DNA from 2 places in the Pseudoalteromonas sp. SG45-2 genome. Region 1 is predicted to be linked to the other one. Evidence: predicted binding sites of a transcription regulator. Region 1 holds the regulator's gene; the other holds the start of a gene.
What was found. The regulator MetJ, encoded in region 1, represses methionine synthesis genes. The targets are predictions, from matches to a motif close to TAGACGTCTAGACGTCTA.
Positions count from the first base shown of each region.

Region 1 (8,180 bases):
TACGTGAAATTGCCGCAGATCCTGCAAATGCATATAAATATACCGGTAAAGGTAACATGGTTGCGGTTATCACTAATGGTACTGCAATTTTGGGCTTGGGTAATTTAGGTCCTTTAGCGTCTAAACCAGTAATGGAAGGCAAGGCGTTATTGTTTAAACGTTTTGCAGGGCTTGATTCTATTGATATTGAAGTAAAGCACAAAACAACAGAAGACTTTATTAACACGGTTGCCAATATTGCTGACACATTCGGTGGTATTAACCTTGAAGATATTAAAGCACCAGAGTGTTTTGAAATTGAAAAAGCATTAATAGAGCGTTGTAGCATTCCTGTTTTTCATGACGACCAACACGGCACCGCCATTGTTACGGCTGCCGGCATGTTAAATGCACTAGAAGTACAAGGTAAATCAATTGAAGATGCAATAATTGTATGTTTAGGTGCAGGCGCTGCTGCAGTTGCGTGTATGGAACTGTTAATTAAGTGTGGTGCACTGCGTGAACACATTTATATGCTTGACCGCAAAGGTGTTATTCATACTCGTCGCGATGATTTAAATGAATATAAACAGCTTTTTGCTAACAATACCGATAAACGCACATTGCAAGATGTAATTGCAGATGCTGATGTGTTTGTTGGTGTTTCGGGTCCTAACTTGTTAGCTGCCGAAGATTTAAAACTAATGGCAGAAAAGCCGGTCGTGTTTGCATGTTCAAACCCAGATCCAGAGATCGATCCTGCACTTGCACACGGCGCACGCAATGATTTAATTATGGCAACAGGGCGCTCTGATTACCCTAACCAAGTAAATAATGTTTTATGTTTTCCGTTTATTTTCCGTGGTGCACTTGATGTACGTGCAAGCGCGATTAACGATGAAATGAAAATTGCTGCAGTTGAGGCTATTCGTAGTATTGCCAAAGAGCCTGTACCTGCAGAAGTTTTAAAAGCCGCAGGCGTAGATAAGCTAGAGTTTGGTGCGCAGTATATTATTCCAAAACCAATGGATCCGCGCTTACTACCGCGTATAGCTAAAGCTGTAGCACTTGCTGCGGTAGAGTCGGGTGTTGCGCAAATTGACTTGCCTGAAAATTATATGGCGTAATATATAACGCTTAAACAAAAAAACCTCAGCAATGCTGAGGTTTTTTGATTAAAAAGGTAACGATTTATTCTTCGTTTAAAATAGGCACTTCTAAACCCATTTCTTGCATTATCTTTTTAACTTCTTCTGGTACTTTTTCTGCGTTGTCTTTACGTAGGTCATCGTCATTTGGTAAAGGTTGGCCAGTAAATGCATGCAAAAACGCCTCACATAGCAATTCACTATTTGTTGCATGGCGAAGGTTGTTGATTTGACGACGCGTACGCTCATCCGTTAAAACTTTTAATACATTTAGCGGGATCGAAACGGTGATCTTTTTAACTTGCTCTGATTTTTTCCCGTGTTCTGCGTATGGGTGAATATACTCACCATTCCATTTAGCCATAAGATGTATCGTTGCCTCAGATTATTAATTTCTCACACGGTATAAAAAGCGTGTAAATATGCGTGAAATTCTATCGATTTAAAAAAGATAGTCAAATAATAGATACCGATCTATCTTAATAAGCCTATTTGGGATGTAAAAATAAGCTCACTTTTGTGAGCTAAAATGTGGTACTAGCAAACGCCTTTCCTAACTTTAGCCATCTAGAGCTTTAAAATACTTTGACTTATTAAAACGGATAACTTACTCTTTTAGACGTCTAAACATCCAAATTAATCAGGTGACGAATATGAGCGAAAAAAACAAAGCGACCATTGCTGTACGTAACGGCGTTGATGCTGATAAACATCATGGTGCAGTGGTGCCGCCAATTTATTTATCAACGACTTATTCGTTTGCCGACTTTGATACTAAGCGTGAGTATGATTATGGCCGCAGTGGTAACCCTAATCGTGATATTTTAGCAGAGACGCTTGCTAAGCTTGAAGGTGGCGCTCGTGGCATAATTACGGCCACTGGTATGGCTGCCGTGCATTTAGCTACTCAGCTACTTAACAGTGACGACACGTTAGTAATTCCACATGATTGTTATGGTGGAAGCTATCGTTTATTTACATCGTTACAAAAACGCGGACTATTGAAGCTTGAAGTATTAGATTTAACAAAAGAAGAAAGCCTTCAACAAATTTTAGCAATTAAACCTAAACTTATTTGGATAGAGACTCCAAGTAACCCAGTACTTCGTTTAACCGATATTAAAGCGGTTACCGATGTTGCTAAGCAATGCGGTGCATTGGTTGCCGCAGATAACACGTTTTTGTCTCCTGCCTTACAAAACCCTATTAAGTTTGGTGTAGATATTGTGGTGCATTCAACTACTAAATATATTAACGGGCACTCAGATGTAGTGGGCGGCGCTGTTATTGCTGCAACACAAGAGCTTGGTGATGAGCTTGCTTGGTGGGCAAATAATATTGGTATTACGGGCGCCCCTTTTGATAGTTATTTAACGCTTCGTGGTCTACGTACTTTAAATGTGCGCTTAAGGCAGCACCAAGAAAATGCGCTAGCAATAGCTAAGTACCTTGAAAGTTCCAATTTTGTAAGCCAAGTTTACTATCCTGGACTTGAGTCGCATCCTCAACATGAACTTGCTAAAGCACAACAACTTGGCTTTGGTGGCATGGTTAGTTTTGATATTAAAGGCGATATAAACGACGCGGCAGCATTTTTAACTAGCCTTAAAACGTTTAGTTTAGCTGAGTCACTAGGTGGCGTAGAGAGCTTAATTTGTCACCCTGCAACTATGACGCACGCAGGTATGGAGGCAAAGGCACGTTTAGAAGCGGGTGTGGGCGATACGCTTATTCGTATTTCGGTTGGGATTGAAGATATACACGATTTAATAGCTGACTTTGAACGAGTATTTGAACTTGTAAAACCAGGGCAAAATAAAAATGTTGGCCGTGTAGGCAAAGGTGCTGGCACTTCTGGTGGAAACGTTAAATTAAGTGCAGCCCGTCCAGCGCTTTGGTAATTAATACCAATCCGCAATAATACCTAATCAATTTGAGGGATTAAACCGCACGATAACATCGTTAAAAATTCCTAATATAGAACAACTAAATAACGAAATTTTTGCCTTGTTATCGATACGGTTTTCTTACCTCAAAATAGACAACTTAATTAAGCGAATTGGTATAAATATGGTCAATTGTGTACATAAATTTGGTGGTTCAAGCTTAAGCTCTAGTGAGCGCTATCAAAGCGTAGCTAAAATAATTATTGGGCATACTCAGCCGGGCGACTGTGTTGTGGTGTCTGCTGCAGGTAAAACTACAGATACACTTGTGTCATTGTGGCAAAGTTATCAGCTGCAAGACACGCAAGCTGTCGCTGATATTTTACTGCAGTTAAATAACCATCAAAGTGATTTAATTGAGCAGTTATTACAAGCTGATTTAAAGCGCTGCGCACTTAGAACACTAAATACCGAGCTTAGTAATATTGCAGAACTTGCTCAAGCTGAGCAGCTAAAAGAGGCTGCGTTACTTGCGCACGGGGAACTGTGGTCAGCACGTTTACTCGCTACTTATTTACAGCAGCTAAATATTGAGGCGTGTGCTCAAGATGCCCGTAGTCTTTTTACCTTAAACGATGGTGAATTAATGCATGCGCAAAATGCGCAGCAATGTCGACAGTCAATTTTACCTAATAAGATAAATGTTGTTACTGGGTTTATTGCCGCCGATACGAAAGGTGAGACCGTAACACTTGGACGCAACGGTAGCGATTATAGTGCAACACTACTTGCAAATTACTGTGATGCTAAGCAGGTATGTATTTGGACCGATACACAGGGAGTGTTTAGCACTGATCCTCGAAAGGTAAAAAAGGCGATTAAGTACGGCAAAATTTGTCGCGGACAAGCTAATTTATTAGCTCGTTTGGGTAACCCTGTATTACATGCAAAAACACTATCGCCACTTAAAAACAGCGATATTAAGCTAGCTGTTCGTAGTAGTTTTGATGTGCAAGCAAGCCCAACAGATATAGTAAAAGAAGGTTCAGCAAAGAAAAAGCGCTTTATAACCACGCTGCAAAATGTTGATTTGTTAATGGTTGAAGGATTAAGTGAAGGTGAGGTCGCAAGCGTTAGTCAGCTTATTCAGCATAGCCTTCATCATTTTAACCATAATGGTGAAGTGTATTTAGTAGTACCGGCTGCACAAACATATCAAGTTATTAATTACTTTGCTGGTAGAGCTAATATTAGTGAGTCAAATTTAAATGGCTGTGCAATTGTTGCCCCTGAGCAAGACGTTAGCGTACTAAAACTGCAAGCTTTAGAGGTATTAGCTGAGCAGACTATAAAACCGCGTTTTGTGCATCAAGATAATGGTTATGTTTTATTACTAACAGACCAATTTATAGATAGCGATATACAAAGCGTCTTACACGATAAGCTAATCAATAAAGGCCAAGAAATAGCCGTTATAGTTGCGGGCCTTGGCAATGTAGGCGATGCTTTTATTGAGCAGTTATCGGCACAATTTGAGCGTTTATCAGGCGACTTTAGTATTAAATTGGTAGCGCTGGTTCGCTCTAAACATATGTTATTTAATGCAAGTGGCATAAATATATCGCAATGGAAAACTCAATGGCAGCATGAGGCGAATAGCTATGAAACTGCGGATTTACTTAATGCGATAAGCGAGCTTGACTACGAACATAAAGTTTTAATTGATATTACTGCAAGTGAGCAGTTTAGCTTTTTATATACAGATTTTGTAGACAGAGATTGTCATTTAATTAGTGCTAACAAATATGCAGGTACAGCACCGACTTCTTGGTATAAAGCACTTCGTAGTAACCTTGGCGAACGTAATTTACATTGGCGATATAATACAAGTGTAGGCGCAGGCTTACCTATCAATTTTGCTTTGGCTGATTTGCAAAATAGTGGTGATAAAATTACGCGTATTGAAGGCGTGTTCTCGGGTACGCTTTCGTGGTTATGTAGTAAGTATGATGGTACCACTGCTTTTTCTGAGTTGGTATTAGAAGCTCAGAAAATGGGGTTCACAGAGCCTGACCCTCGCGAGGATTTATCTGGACGAGATATGCAGCGTAAGTTACTTATTTTAGCCCGAGAGTTAGGTATAGAGCTTGAGCTTGATGATATTAGCTTATCGGCATTAATGCCCGGCGATCTTGCGCTAGGAAGCTGGGAAGACTTTCTAAACAATAAAGCCCAGCTAGATGCGTTCATTGAAGAGCATGCTGATACAGCAAAAGCTAATAACTCAGTACTGAGATACACAGGCCTATTAGATATAACAAAAACTGAAGTTATCGCTAAAGTAGGAATTACGTATGTGACCAATGGAGATGTGTTAGCAAACCTTACACCTGGCGATAATATTTTTGTAATTAATAGCAAATGGTATAGTGATAACGCGCTTGTGATTCAGGGGCCTGGGGCTGGGAAAGAAGTAACCGCTGCGGGTGTACACTCTGACTTATATTGGCTTGTTCAAAACTTAAAATAAGCCATTATTTAAATTAAAACGGCAGCTTAAATAAGCTGCCGTTTTTTGTATTACAGAGATATTATTAAAATAGCTCTTCTTCGGTTTTTGTGTCTTCTTCAAATATATCGTTTGGCTGAGATAGCACATACTTTGTCGGTGCAGTGCCTTTTTCGAAGTATTCAAAGCGGCTGGTGTAGTCATTTTTGTGGCTTAGCAAACCAGTGGCTAAATCAATACGAATCGAAACAAGCCCCTCAGGTGGCTCAATTGGCGCTTCAGGTGTTCCCTCAAGTGCGGCTTTCATAAATTCAATCCATGCAGGCTGCGCTGTTTTAGCCCCCGATTCAGCACCAGATATTTGGTTGCTATCTAAGTTGTTATTGTACGTAGAACGGCCAAGAGCGTTACCTGGGTTATCAAAGCCCACCCACACAGAAGTCATTACTTTACTGTTAAAGCCACTAAACCAGGTGTCTACAGAATCGTTAGTTGTGCCTGTTTTACCCGAAAGGTCACGACGTTCTAAAGCTTGTGCGCGCCAACCTGTACCACTCCAACCCGTTTTATGGGCCCAACTACCGCCGCCCCAAATACCACTGTGCATTGCATCAGCAATTAAAAAAGCATTCTGCTTAGAAATAATTCTCGGTGCACATTTTTTTGTTGGCTTCACTTCATCACTACTATTATGAAGTGAGAATTCATTATGTGTTGGTAAAGACTCTTCGTCACAGGCAAGGGCAGGGTTTGCTTTGAACAATACATTACCGTAAGCATCTTGAATTTCTGAAATAAAGTAAGGTTCAATTAAGTGGCCACCATTGGCAAATGCGCTCATGCCACGAGCAAGTTCAAGTGGAGTAATGGAAGCACTACCCAGTGCTAGTGATTCACTGCGATTAATGTCTGAATCTTTAAAGCCAAACTTTAATAAATGATCAGCTGTACGTTGTAATCCAACGCCGCGTAGTAAGCGCACCGAAATAACGTTTTTAGATTGTGCTAAAGCACGGCGAATTCTTATCGGACCATTATATACAGCAGGACTGTTTTTGGGACGCCATGCTACGCCTTGGCTTTTATCCCATTGGTTTATAGGAGCATCGTTTAATATAGACGCAAGCGTGTAACCTTTTTCAAGTGCTGCTGAATATATAAAAGGTTTTATATTAGAACCTACTTGACGCTTTGCTTGTACCGCTCGGTTATATTGACTTTGCTCAAAGCTGTAACCACCTACAATAGCTTTAATTCTGCCATCTTGTGGGTCGAGTGACACAATAGCACTTGATGCTTCTGGTATTTGGCTTAGTAAGTAGCTGTCATCTTCATTTTTACGCACCCATATTTGCATTCCTGGCGTTAAAATATCTGTAGCTGCTTTTGGAGCAAAACTTTGGCGGTAACGAGTAATATATTTACGCGCCCATTTTAAGTTATCCCAAGTAAGAGTTGTGCGCTCGCCACTTTTAAGTAATACCGACGCTGTTTTATCATTAACACTAAGCACGGCTGCTGCTTTCAAAGTACCCAACTCATTTACGCTTTGTAATTTATTGAGTATTTGTTGCTCAGTTAAAGCAGGTTGTGTTTCAGGGTCCCATAAAACATCTGTTGGTCCTCTAAAACCATGGCGCATATCGTAATTATGTAAGTTATTTACAAGTGCGTTTTGCGCTGCTTTTTGAACTTTAGACTCTACCGAGGTGAAAATTTTAAAACCTGAGTTGTAAGCTTTATCTATTCCATAACGCGAGACCATTTCAGCGCGCACCATTTCAGAAATATACGGGGCGTATAAATTTATTTCAGCACCATGAAAATAAGCGGTGATAGGTTGGCTCGTTGCTTCGTTATATTCTTCTTGAGTAATATAATTTTCAGTTAATAAACGCCCTAAAACAACATTTCGGCGTGCTTTTGCACGCGTTGGGTTACGAATTGGGTTTAAAGCTGAAGGGGCCTTCGGTAAACCTGCAATCATCGCCATTTGTGCAAGTGTTAAATCTTTTAACTCCTTACCGTAATAAACTTGTGCTGCAGCACCAATACCAAAAGCGCGATTACCTAATTCTATTTTATTAAGGTAAAGCTCTAAAATTTCGTCTTTTGTTAATACACCTTCAATATGTAGCGCTATAAATATTTCTTTAACTTTACGAATATATGCTTTTTCGCGAGTTAAAAAGAAATTACGAGCAAGCTGCATAGTAATAGTACTTGCGCCTTGTTTTTTCTCGCCGGTAGATATAAGAACAATAGCCGAACGCACAATACCTATAGGATCTATGCCTATATGATCGTAAAATCGATTATCTTCTGTCGCTAAAAATGCATTAATGAGTGTTTGAGGAATTTCATCAATAGTCACTGGAATACGACGCTTTTCACCAAATTGATTGATTAAAAGCCCATCTTTTGTGAATACTTGCATAGGAGTTTGTAATTGCACGTCTTTTAAAACTTGCACACTGGGGATATCAGGTTTAACGTAGTAATAAAGACTGACCAAAGTGATCAGACCAATTAACACACAAATGATAAAAAATTGTAAAGTTCGTTTTAATAAAATCACTTATATTTCCCTAAATGGACTCCCAATTGCGAGTTTTGACTGCTAGTATATATTGATTAAAAAATGAATAATATTTTTTC
Region 1 is NZ_JACJEO010000020.1:72,240-80,419, forward strand. It holds gene H5116_RS14985 (malic enzyme-like NAD(P)-binding protein) at 1-1,106, shown strand, start outside; gene metJ (met regulon transcriptional regulator MetJ) at 1,171-1,491, opposite strand; gene metB (cystathionine gamma-synthase) at 1,781-3,028, shown strand; gene metL (bifunctional aspartate kinase/homoserine dehydrogenase II) at 3,198-5,543, shown strand; gene H5116_RS15005 (penicillin-binding protein 1A) at 5,608-8,100, opposite strand.

Region 2 (8,180 bases), on a different contig from region 1:
TGGTTAATTTGCGTTAGTACACCTGGGCGGTTGTGGTGTACGTGTAATAAACGGCTACGATTAGCAAGCTCAGGTAGCGATACTTCAGGGAAGTTAACCGCAGTAATAGTTGAGCCATTATCTGAATATTTAGCCAATTTACCCGCTACTTCAATACCAATGTTTTCTTGCGCTTCTTGTGTAGAACCACCAATGTGCGGCGTTAAAATAACATTGTCGAATTGGCGCAGTGGCGATACAAATTCTTCATCGTTAGATTTTGGCTCAGTAGGGAACACATCGATTGCTGCACCACTTAGTTTTTTCTCTGTAAGCGCTTCTGCAAGAGCATCAATATCAACAACAGTTCCGCGTGATGCATTGATCAAAATAGACCCCTGCTTCATAACTGCAAGTTCTGCTGTACCAATAAGGTTTTTAGTTTGCGGTGTTTCTGGTACATGTAAGCTAATAATATCAGAGCGTTGTAACAGCTGAGTAAGGTTATGAACTTGTGTTGCATTGCCCAGTGATAACTTATCTTCGATATCGTAAAACTCCACGTTCATACCGATATTTTCAGCCATAATACCTAGCTGAGTACCAATGTGACCGTAGCCAATAATACCTAATGTTTTACCACGTGCTTCAAACGAACCATTTGCTGTTTTTAACCAGCCACCACGATGAGCCGCTGCATTACGCTCTGGAATACCACGTAATAAAAGTAGAATTTCGCCAAGTACAAGTTCAGCAACTGAACGAGTATTAGAAAATGGAGCGTTAAATACAGCAATACCACGTTCGCGTGCTGCATCTAAATCAACTTGGTTTGTACCAATACAAAAACAACCAATAGCAACTAGCTTTTCAGCTGAGTCTAATACAGCTTGGTTAATATGAGTACGAGAACGAAGCCCTACAAAGTGAACATCTTTAATGCGCTCTTTAAGCTCGTCCTCAGGTAAGGATGTTTTAACGTAGTCGATATTGCTGTAACCGTTACGTTTTAGCGTTTCAACAGCGCTTTGGTGAACACCTTCAAGCAAGAGAATTTTAATTTTGTCTTTTGCTAACGATACCTTACTCATAACCTCATCCTATTTAATTTGTGGCCCATTTTTGGTACCGATAATCACTTTATCAGCACCTCGCATCGCAAATAGGCCGTTGGTAACTACGCCAACAATTGAATTGATTTGTGTTTCAAGTTGTTTGGCATTGGTAATTTTTAAGTTAAATACATCTAATATAACGTTACCATTATCGGTAACTACGCCTTGGCGATAAACAGGGTCACCACCAAGTTTTAATAATTCTCGTGCAACGTAGCTGCGCGCCATTGGAATAACTTCTACCGGAAGCGGGAAGTCGCCCAATGTATCTACCAGCTTTGTGTCATCAACAATACACACAAACTGTTTTGCAACTGCTGCTACTATTTTTTCACGTGTTAGCGCTGCGCCGCCGCCTTTAATCATTTCGTTTTGAGCGTTTATTTCGTCAGCGCCGTCAACGTATACATCTAAAGCATCAACGTTATTAAGTTCAAAAACTTCAATACCTAACGCTTCCAAACGTGCAGTTGACGCTTCTGAGCTTGATACAGCGCCTACAATAGTGTCCTTTACTGAGCCAAGGGCATCAATAAAGTGATTAACAGTAGAGCCTGTACCGACACCTACAATGGTGTTTTCTTTTACAAACTCGAGTGCTGCCCAGGCAGCTGCTTTTTTTAATTCGTCTTGTGTCATTGCTTTGTGCTCATGTATGTCAGAAATATGCGGCTAGTAACCAAAATTAAATGTTACCAACAGTATGTTTTATCTGGGGTGATAATGGTTTCAAGTGGTACGTCCCATGACTCGATTGGTAGAGCATCAACTTTTTGGCATTCATGTGCAAGGCCAATTAGTTGCGGTTTTTGCCAATTTTGTTCATGTAAACGTGCCAATGTCCGGTCGTAAAACCCACCTCCCATTCCTAGGCGATTACCTTGTTTATCAAATGCCACTAATGGCATAAGGAGGTAATCAAGCGCTGGTAATGGGCATATTTGAGAGCAGTTCAGCTTAGGCTCCAAGATACCATAGCGATTTGCCCTCATGGGTGAGTTTTTCTCATAGCGCTGAAATAGTAAATTAGCGCCATTGAATGGGTGTATTATAGGTAGATAAACAGCATGGTTTAAGTTCCATAATTCTTTAATTAACAATGAAGTGTCTAGTTCTCCGTCGTTACTTAAATAAATGGCAATATGCTTTGAATTCGTTATGTTTTCGCTTTTTAAGTGTTGAATAAAATTCATTTTTAGCGATTGCGCAGCAATTATTTGCTGATTATTTGACAAGTTTTTACGGGTGTTACGAATTTCAGCTCTTATTTGTGCGCGTTCATTGCTCATTAAACTAATTAGCCATTTTTAAAAAGAGAATAAATCGGGAAAAATTAAAAAAACAGCAAGTACAACTAGCAAAATGGTGGCAGTTGCAATCAATGAATATAAAAGTAAGTTACTGCGTTTTTTAGGAGTAGCTAAATCCTCATCTAGCATTAGGTCGTCATTTTGCCATTCGTCTACACTTTCGTCTGGTGTATTTAATTGAGCTTCAGGAAGGCGTTGCTCTAGCTCATCTAGCTTTTCTTCAAGGCGTATTAAGCTACTAGTGATGTAATCAAGTGCATCAAAAATACGTTCATCACGTTGGTTGTTATTTGCAGCTGCGGGGGAGCTATTTTGAATCGCATTTGAAACAGCTTGCAGCTTACTTTTAATACCTAGGCTTGCTAATAACTTAGTCTGTTTTAACGCTTTGTCTTTATCGCTTGGCGCAAACAGCGGCTTACCTTTAAAAAAAAGAGCTACTTTTTCATCTGACGTTTTTAATTTTGCAGCTAAGTTTGCGCACGCTGTTTTTATGTCAACGTTATCGGCAAGTCCTGCAAATATAACGCGAAAGTTATCGGCCATTTAACTATCCCTAAAGCTTTTATAATGAAATGAGTATATACCTAAAGTACAAAAGAATTCGAGGTTGATTTTATAGTTATTTTGTAGACGTACTACAAACAATGTAACTGATAAGTTTTAGATACAAAAACGGCCCTATTAAGGGCCGTTTTTAATTTACTTCAACATTTTTAGCTTAAAGGCCAGCAGCTGCACGAAGTGCATCAGCTTTATCTGTACGTTCCCAAGGGAATTCGTCACGACCAAAGTGGCCGTAAGCCGCTGTAGGAAGGTAGATAGGGCGCTCTAAATCAAGCATTTGAATTAAGCCGTAAGGGCGCAGGTCAAAGTGTTCACGAATAAGTTCGATTAAACGGCTTTCTTCTAACTTGCTTGTACCAAACGTTTCAACGCTGATAGATGTAGGCTCTGCAACACCGATTGCGTAAGAAACTTGTAATTCACATTTATCAGCAAGGCCAGCCGCAACTACGTTTTTAGCAACGTAACGTGCAGCGTATGCAGCTGAGCGGTCAACTTTAGATGGATCTTTACCAGAGAAAGCACCACCACCGTGACGAGCCATACCACCGTATGTATCAACGATGATTTTACGACCTGTTAAACCACAATCGCCCATTGGTCCGCCAATTACAAAGCGACCCGTTGGGTTAATGAAAAATTTAGTCGCGCTTGTAATAAGCTCTGCAGGAAGTACCGGCTTGATGATAGTCTCCATCACCGCTTCTACTAAATCTTTTTGCGAAATGTCTTCGCTGTGCTGAGTAGATAGTACTACTGCATCAATACCTACTGGCTTACCATTTTCGTATGCAAAAGTAACTTGAGATTTTGCATCTGGACGTAACCAGTTAAGCTCGCCGCTTTTACGTACTTGCGCTTGGCGCTGTACTAAACGGTGTGAGTAAGTAATTGGCGCAGGCATTAGTACTTCTGTTTCGTTACATGCGTAACCAAACATAAGACCTTGGTCGCCAGCACCTTGTTCTTCTGGGCTAGTACGGTCAACACCTTGGTTAATGTCAGGAGACTGTTTACCAATAGTGTTTAAAATTGCACATGAATCTGCATCGAAACCCATGTCTGAATGCGTGTAGCCAATTTCACGTACTGTTTTACGTGTAATTTCTTCAATATCAACCCATGCGCTAGTAGTGATTTCACCACCAACCATAACCATACCTGTTTTTACGTAAGTTTCGCACGCAACACGGGCATGAGAGTCTTGCTCTAGGATAGCATCAAGTACCGCATCAGAGATTTGATCGGCGATTTTATCCGGATGACCTTCAGAAACTGATTCAGAAGTAAATAAATGTTTTGCCATTGTAATTCTGCTCACAAATATTGCGCTTCACAAACGTCGGTATTAGCGCTAAAAAATTAAGGGGCGTATTTTATCGAAAACAAAACACCTTGCATAGTGTTTTTACGCCTAGACGTCTAAATAAAATTACTAATAACTTTTTGGTCTTAAAAAATATTCATAATGCCTCACTTTTATAGGGTTTTTAATTGCACACAGCCCCCACAATAAGTAAGAATGGTCGATATAAACAAACCCAAGTTACTTGGGTGCATAAACAAACACATAAATACCCGCGCAAATACACATAAAGGTAGGAGAATTCATGCCATCTCGCAAAGAACTTGCAAATGCTATTCGCGTCTTGTCAATGGACGCAGTACAAAAGGCCAAATCTGGTCACCCTGGAGCCCCTATGGGCATGGCTGATATCGCAGAAGTATTATGGCGCGATTATCTAAAACACAACCCAACAAATCCAGAGTGGGCTGACCGTGACAGATTTATTCTTTCAAACGGCCACGGTTCAATGCTTATCTATTCTCTATTGCATCTAAGTGGTTACGACTTACCACTGGACGAAATTAAAAACTTCCGTCAAATGCATTCTAAAACACCAGGTCACCCTGAATATGGCTATGCACCAGGAATCGAAACTACTACGGGTCCATTAGGTCAAGGGATCACAAATGCCGTAGGTATGGCAATTGCTGAAAAAGCGCTAGCTGCACAGTTTAACCGTGAAGGTCACGATATTGTTGATCACTTTACCTATGCATTTATGGGCGATGGCTGCCTTATGGAAGGTATTTCTCATGAAGCTGGTTCACTTGCAGGCACATTAGGTCTTGGTAAACTTGTTGCATTTTGGGATGACAACGGCATCTCAATCGATGGTGAAGTAGAAGGTTGGTTTACAGATGACACGCCAGCTCGCTTTAAAGCATACGGTTGGCATGTAATTAGTGGTGTTGATGGCCACGACAGCGATGCTATAAGTGCTGCAATTGCAGAAGCTAAAAGTGTTACCGATAAACCATCACTAATTTGTTGTAAAACAATTATTGGTTACGGCTCACCTAATAAATCTGGTAGCCACGATTGTCACGGTGCACCACTAGGTGATGACGAAATTAAAGCGTCTCGCGAATTCTTAGGTTGGACTGGCGATGCGTTCGAAATTCCTGATGATATTTACGCACAATGGGATAGCAAAGAAAAAGGTCAGCAGCTTGAATCAAGCTGGGACGAAAAATTTGCAGCATACGCAAAAGCATACCCAGAGCTTGCAGCTGAATATAAGCGTCGTATTAATAACGAACTGCCTGGCGATTGGGCTGAAAAATCTCAAGCGTACATTGAGCAATTACAAGCAAACCCTGCAAACCCAGCGTCTCGTAAAGCATCGCAAAATGCATTAAACGCATTTGGTCCGTTATTACCAGAATTTATGGGTGGCTCAGCCGATTTAGCAGGCTCAAACTTAACAATTTGGGATGGCTCTAAAGGTTTAACACACGACGATGCAAGCGGTAACTACATTTACTACGGTGTACGTGAGTTTGGTATGTCGGCAATTATGAATGGTATTGCCCTTCATAAAGGCTTTATTCCTTACGGTGCTACGTTCTTAATGTTTGTTGAATATGCAAAAAATGCCGTACGTATGGCTGCATTAATGAAGCAACCAAGCATTTTTGTATACACGCACGATTCAATCGGTTTAGGTGAAGATGGTCCAACTCACCAACCAGTAGAGCAAATTGCAAGCATGCGTTTAACGCCTAACTTATACAACTGGCGCCCATGTGACCAAGTTGAGTCGGCAATTGCATGGCAACAAGCTATTGAGCGTAAAGACGGTCCTACATCGTTAATCTTTACTCGCCAAGGTCTTGAGCAACAAGCGCGTGACGCACAGCAATTAAGCGATGTTAAAAAGGGTGGTTACATCCTTAGCTGTGACGGCAACCCTGAAATTATTTTCATTGCGACAGGCTCTGAAGTGCAACTAGCACAAGATTCAGCAACTGAGCTACGCAGCCAAGGTAAAAAGGTACGTGTTGTATCTATGCCATGTACTGATGCCTTTGAAGATCAAAGCGCAGAGTATAAAGAAAGCGTATTACCGGCATCTGTTACACGCCGCGTAGCAGTAGAAGCAGGTATTGCTGACTACTGGTACAAGTACGTAGGTCTAAATGGCGCAGTAGTAGGTATGACTACCTTTGGTGAGTCGGCACCTGCTGGTGAGCTGTTTGAGCACTTTGGTTTTACAGTGGCAAACATTGTAAGCAAAGCAAACGAGCTTTTTTAATCGCTTTGATTAAATAAAGTAAGTAATTGAAAAACCCGCACATGTTGCGGGTTTTTTTATGCCCTAACATGAAGCAACTTCACCTTGAACAATGCTGCTTTCCTTGCAAGAAAGTAAGCTATCAGGCAAGGTAGTGCGATAAAATTTATAAATAACAATCTTAAATTAATAGCAGGAGCTAAAAATGCCAAAGTTCGATAACGTAAGTGTAGTAAAAAAAGCCAATGTATATTTTGACGGAAAAGTGTCGAGCCGTACCGTTATTTTAGGTGATGGAGAAGCGAAAACTTTAGGCTTTATGCAACCTGGTGAGTTTGTTTTTGATACAAACCAAAAAGAATGCATGGAGCTTTTAGCTGGCCAATGGGATATTTTATTACCAGGGGCAAGTGAGTGGAAAACATTTAACGCAGGTGAATCGTTTAATGTTGATGCAAATGTAAGCTTTAAAGTAAAAGTATCTGATTTTGCTGACTACTGTTGTTCGTACACAGATTAATCAATACAGCTAGACGTCTGAAAGCCCATGCACTATGGGCTTTGCATAAACTTTGCACAACGCATGATTTAAATCACCAAAAACCGCAAATAAACCTCAAATATCTCTCTTTTTTCCTTGTGTTAATCTAAATAGCCCCCAATACTATTTATGAGGTAACAAATAAAAGGATACCCTATGAAAATTAATCTTTCTGGTCACCATGTTGAAGTTACTGACTCTATTAGAGAGCACATCAACGAAAAATTTTCAAAAATCGAGAGCCACTTTCCATCGCTTATTGCACTCGATATTATTTTGTCTAAAGAGCATCATAAAATCCAAGCTGAAATTAGCACTAATTACGAAGGCACGCGCATATCGGTAAAAGGGGAAAACGAAGTTATGTACCCAGCCATTGCAAGCGCAGCTAAAAAACTCGATGCGGCACTAAAACATCGAAAAGGGCAGATAAAAGCAAACTTACACGAAAAGCCTGTAAGTACAACGCCTGAAATTGCACACGAGATCATCCAAGAGATGGATCTTAAATAAAATTTAGTTCCAAAGTATTGTAAAAAAGAGCCGTATGGCTCTTTTTTATTGCCTGTAATTTAGGTAAGTTATGCGTTCTTGCAGTTTATTAATCAAAAAAATTAATAAAAGCAGCGTATAACACACATATTTTGAGAAATTAATGCACACAACAAAAGCAGTATGGAAGTCTCGACTAGGTGCGCTTGGACCTGGAATACTCATGGCAACAGCCGCTATTGGCGGATCTCACCTAGTTGCATCTACGCAAGCTGGAGCAATATTTGGTTGGCAACTATTTTGGCTTATCCTCGTTGTTAATGTTTTAAAATATCCGTTTTTTCGCTTTGGTATGGAATACACACTCGCGACTAAAAATAGCCTAGTGGAGGGCTATAAGAGTAAAGGCCCGTTTTATTTTTACAGCTTTATTGGCTTAAACATTGTAGCCGCTGTTGTTAATACCGCTGGCGTATTACTGCTTACCGCAAGCTTACTGCATTACGCCTTACCTGTCGTTATCGAAGTAACCTTACTTTGTTGGATGCTGCTGGGTGTATGTTTAGTTATATTACTACTTGGGCACTTCAAAGCG
Region 2 is NZ_JACJEO010000035.1:28,223-36,402, forward strand. It holds gene serA (phosphoglycerate dehydrogenase) at 1-1,070, opposite strand, end outside; gene rpiA (ribose-5-phosphate isomerase RpiA) at 1,080-1,733, opposite strand; gene H5116_RS19140 (5-formyltetrahydrofolate cyclo-ligase) at 1,787-2,383, opposite strand; gene H5116_RS19145 (hypothetical protein) at 2,402-2,950, opposite strand; gene metK (methionine adenosyltransferase) at 3,126-4,277, opposite strand; gene tkt (transketolase) at 4,582-6,573, shown strand; gene H5116_RS19160 (pyrimidine/purine nucleoside phosphorylase) at 6,758-7,072, shown strand; gene hpf (ribosome hibernation-promoting factor, HPF/YfiA family) at 7,250-7,606, shown strand; gene H5116_RS19170 (NRAMP family divalent metal transporter) at 7,809-8,180, shown strand, end outside.
Region 2: metK (methionine adenosyltransferase) is a predicted target of MetJ. The motif match lies at 4,379-4,396, and genes of this name have one in related genera.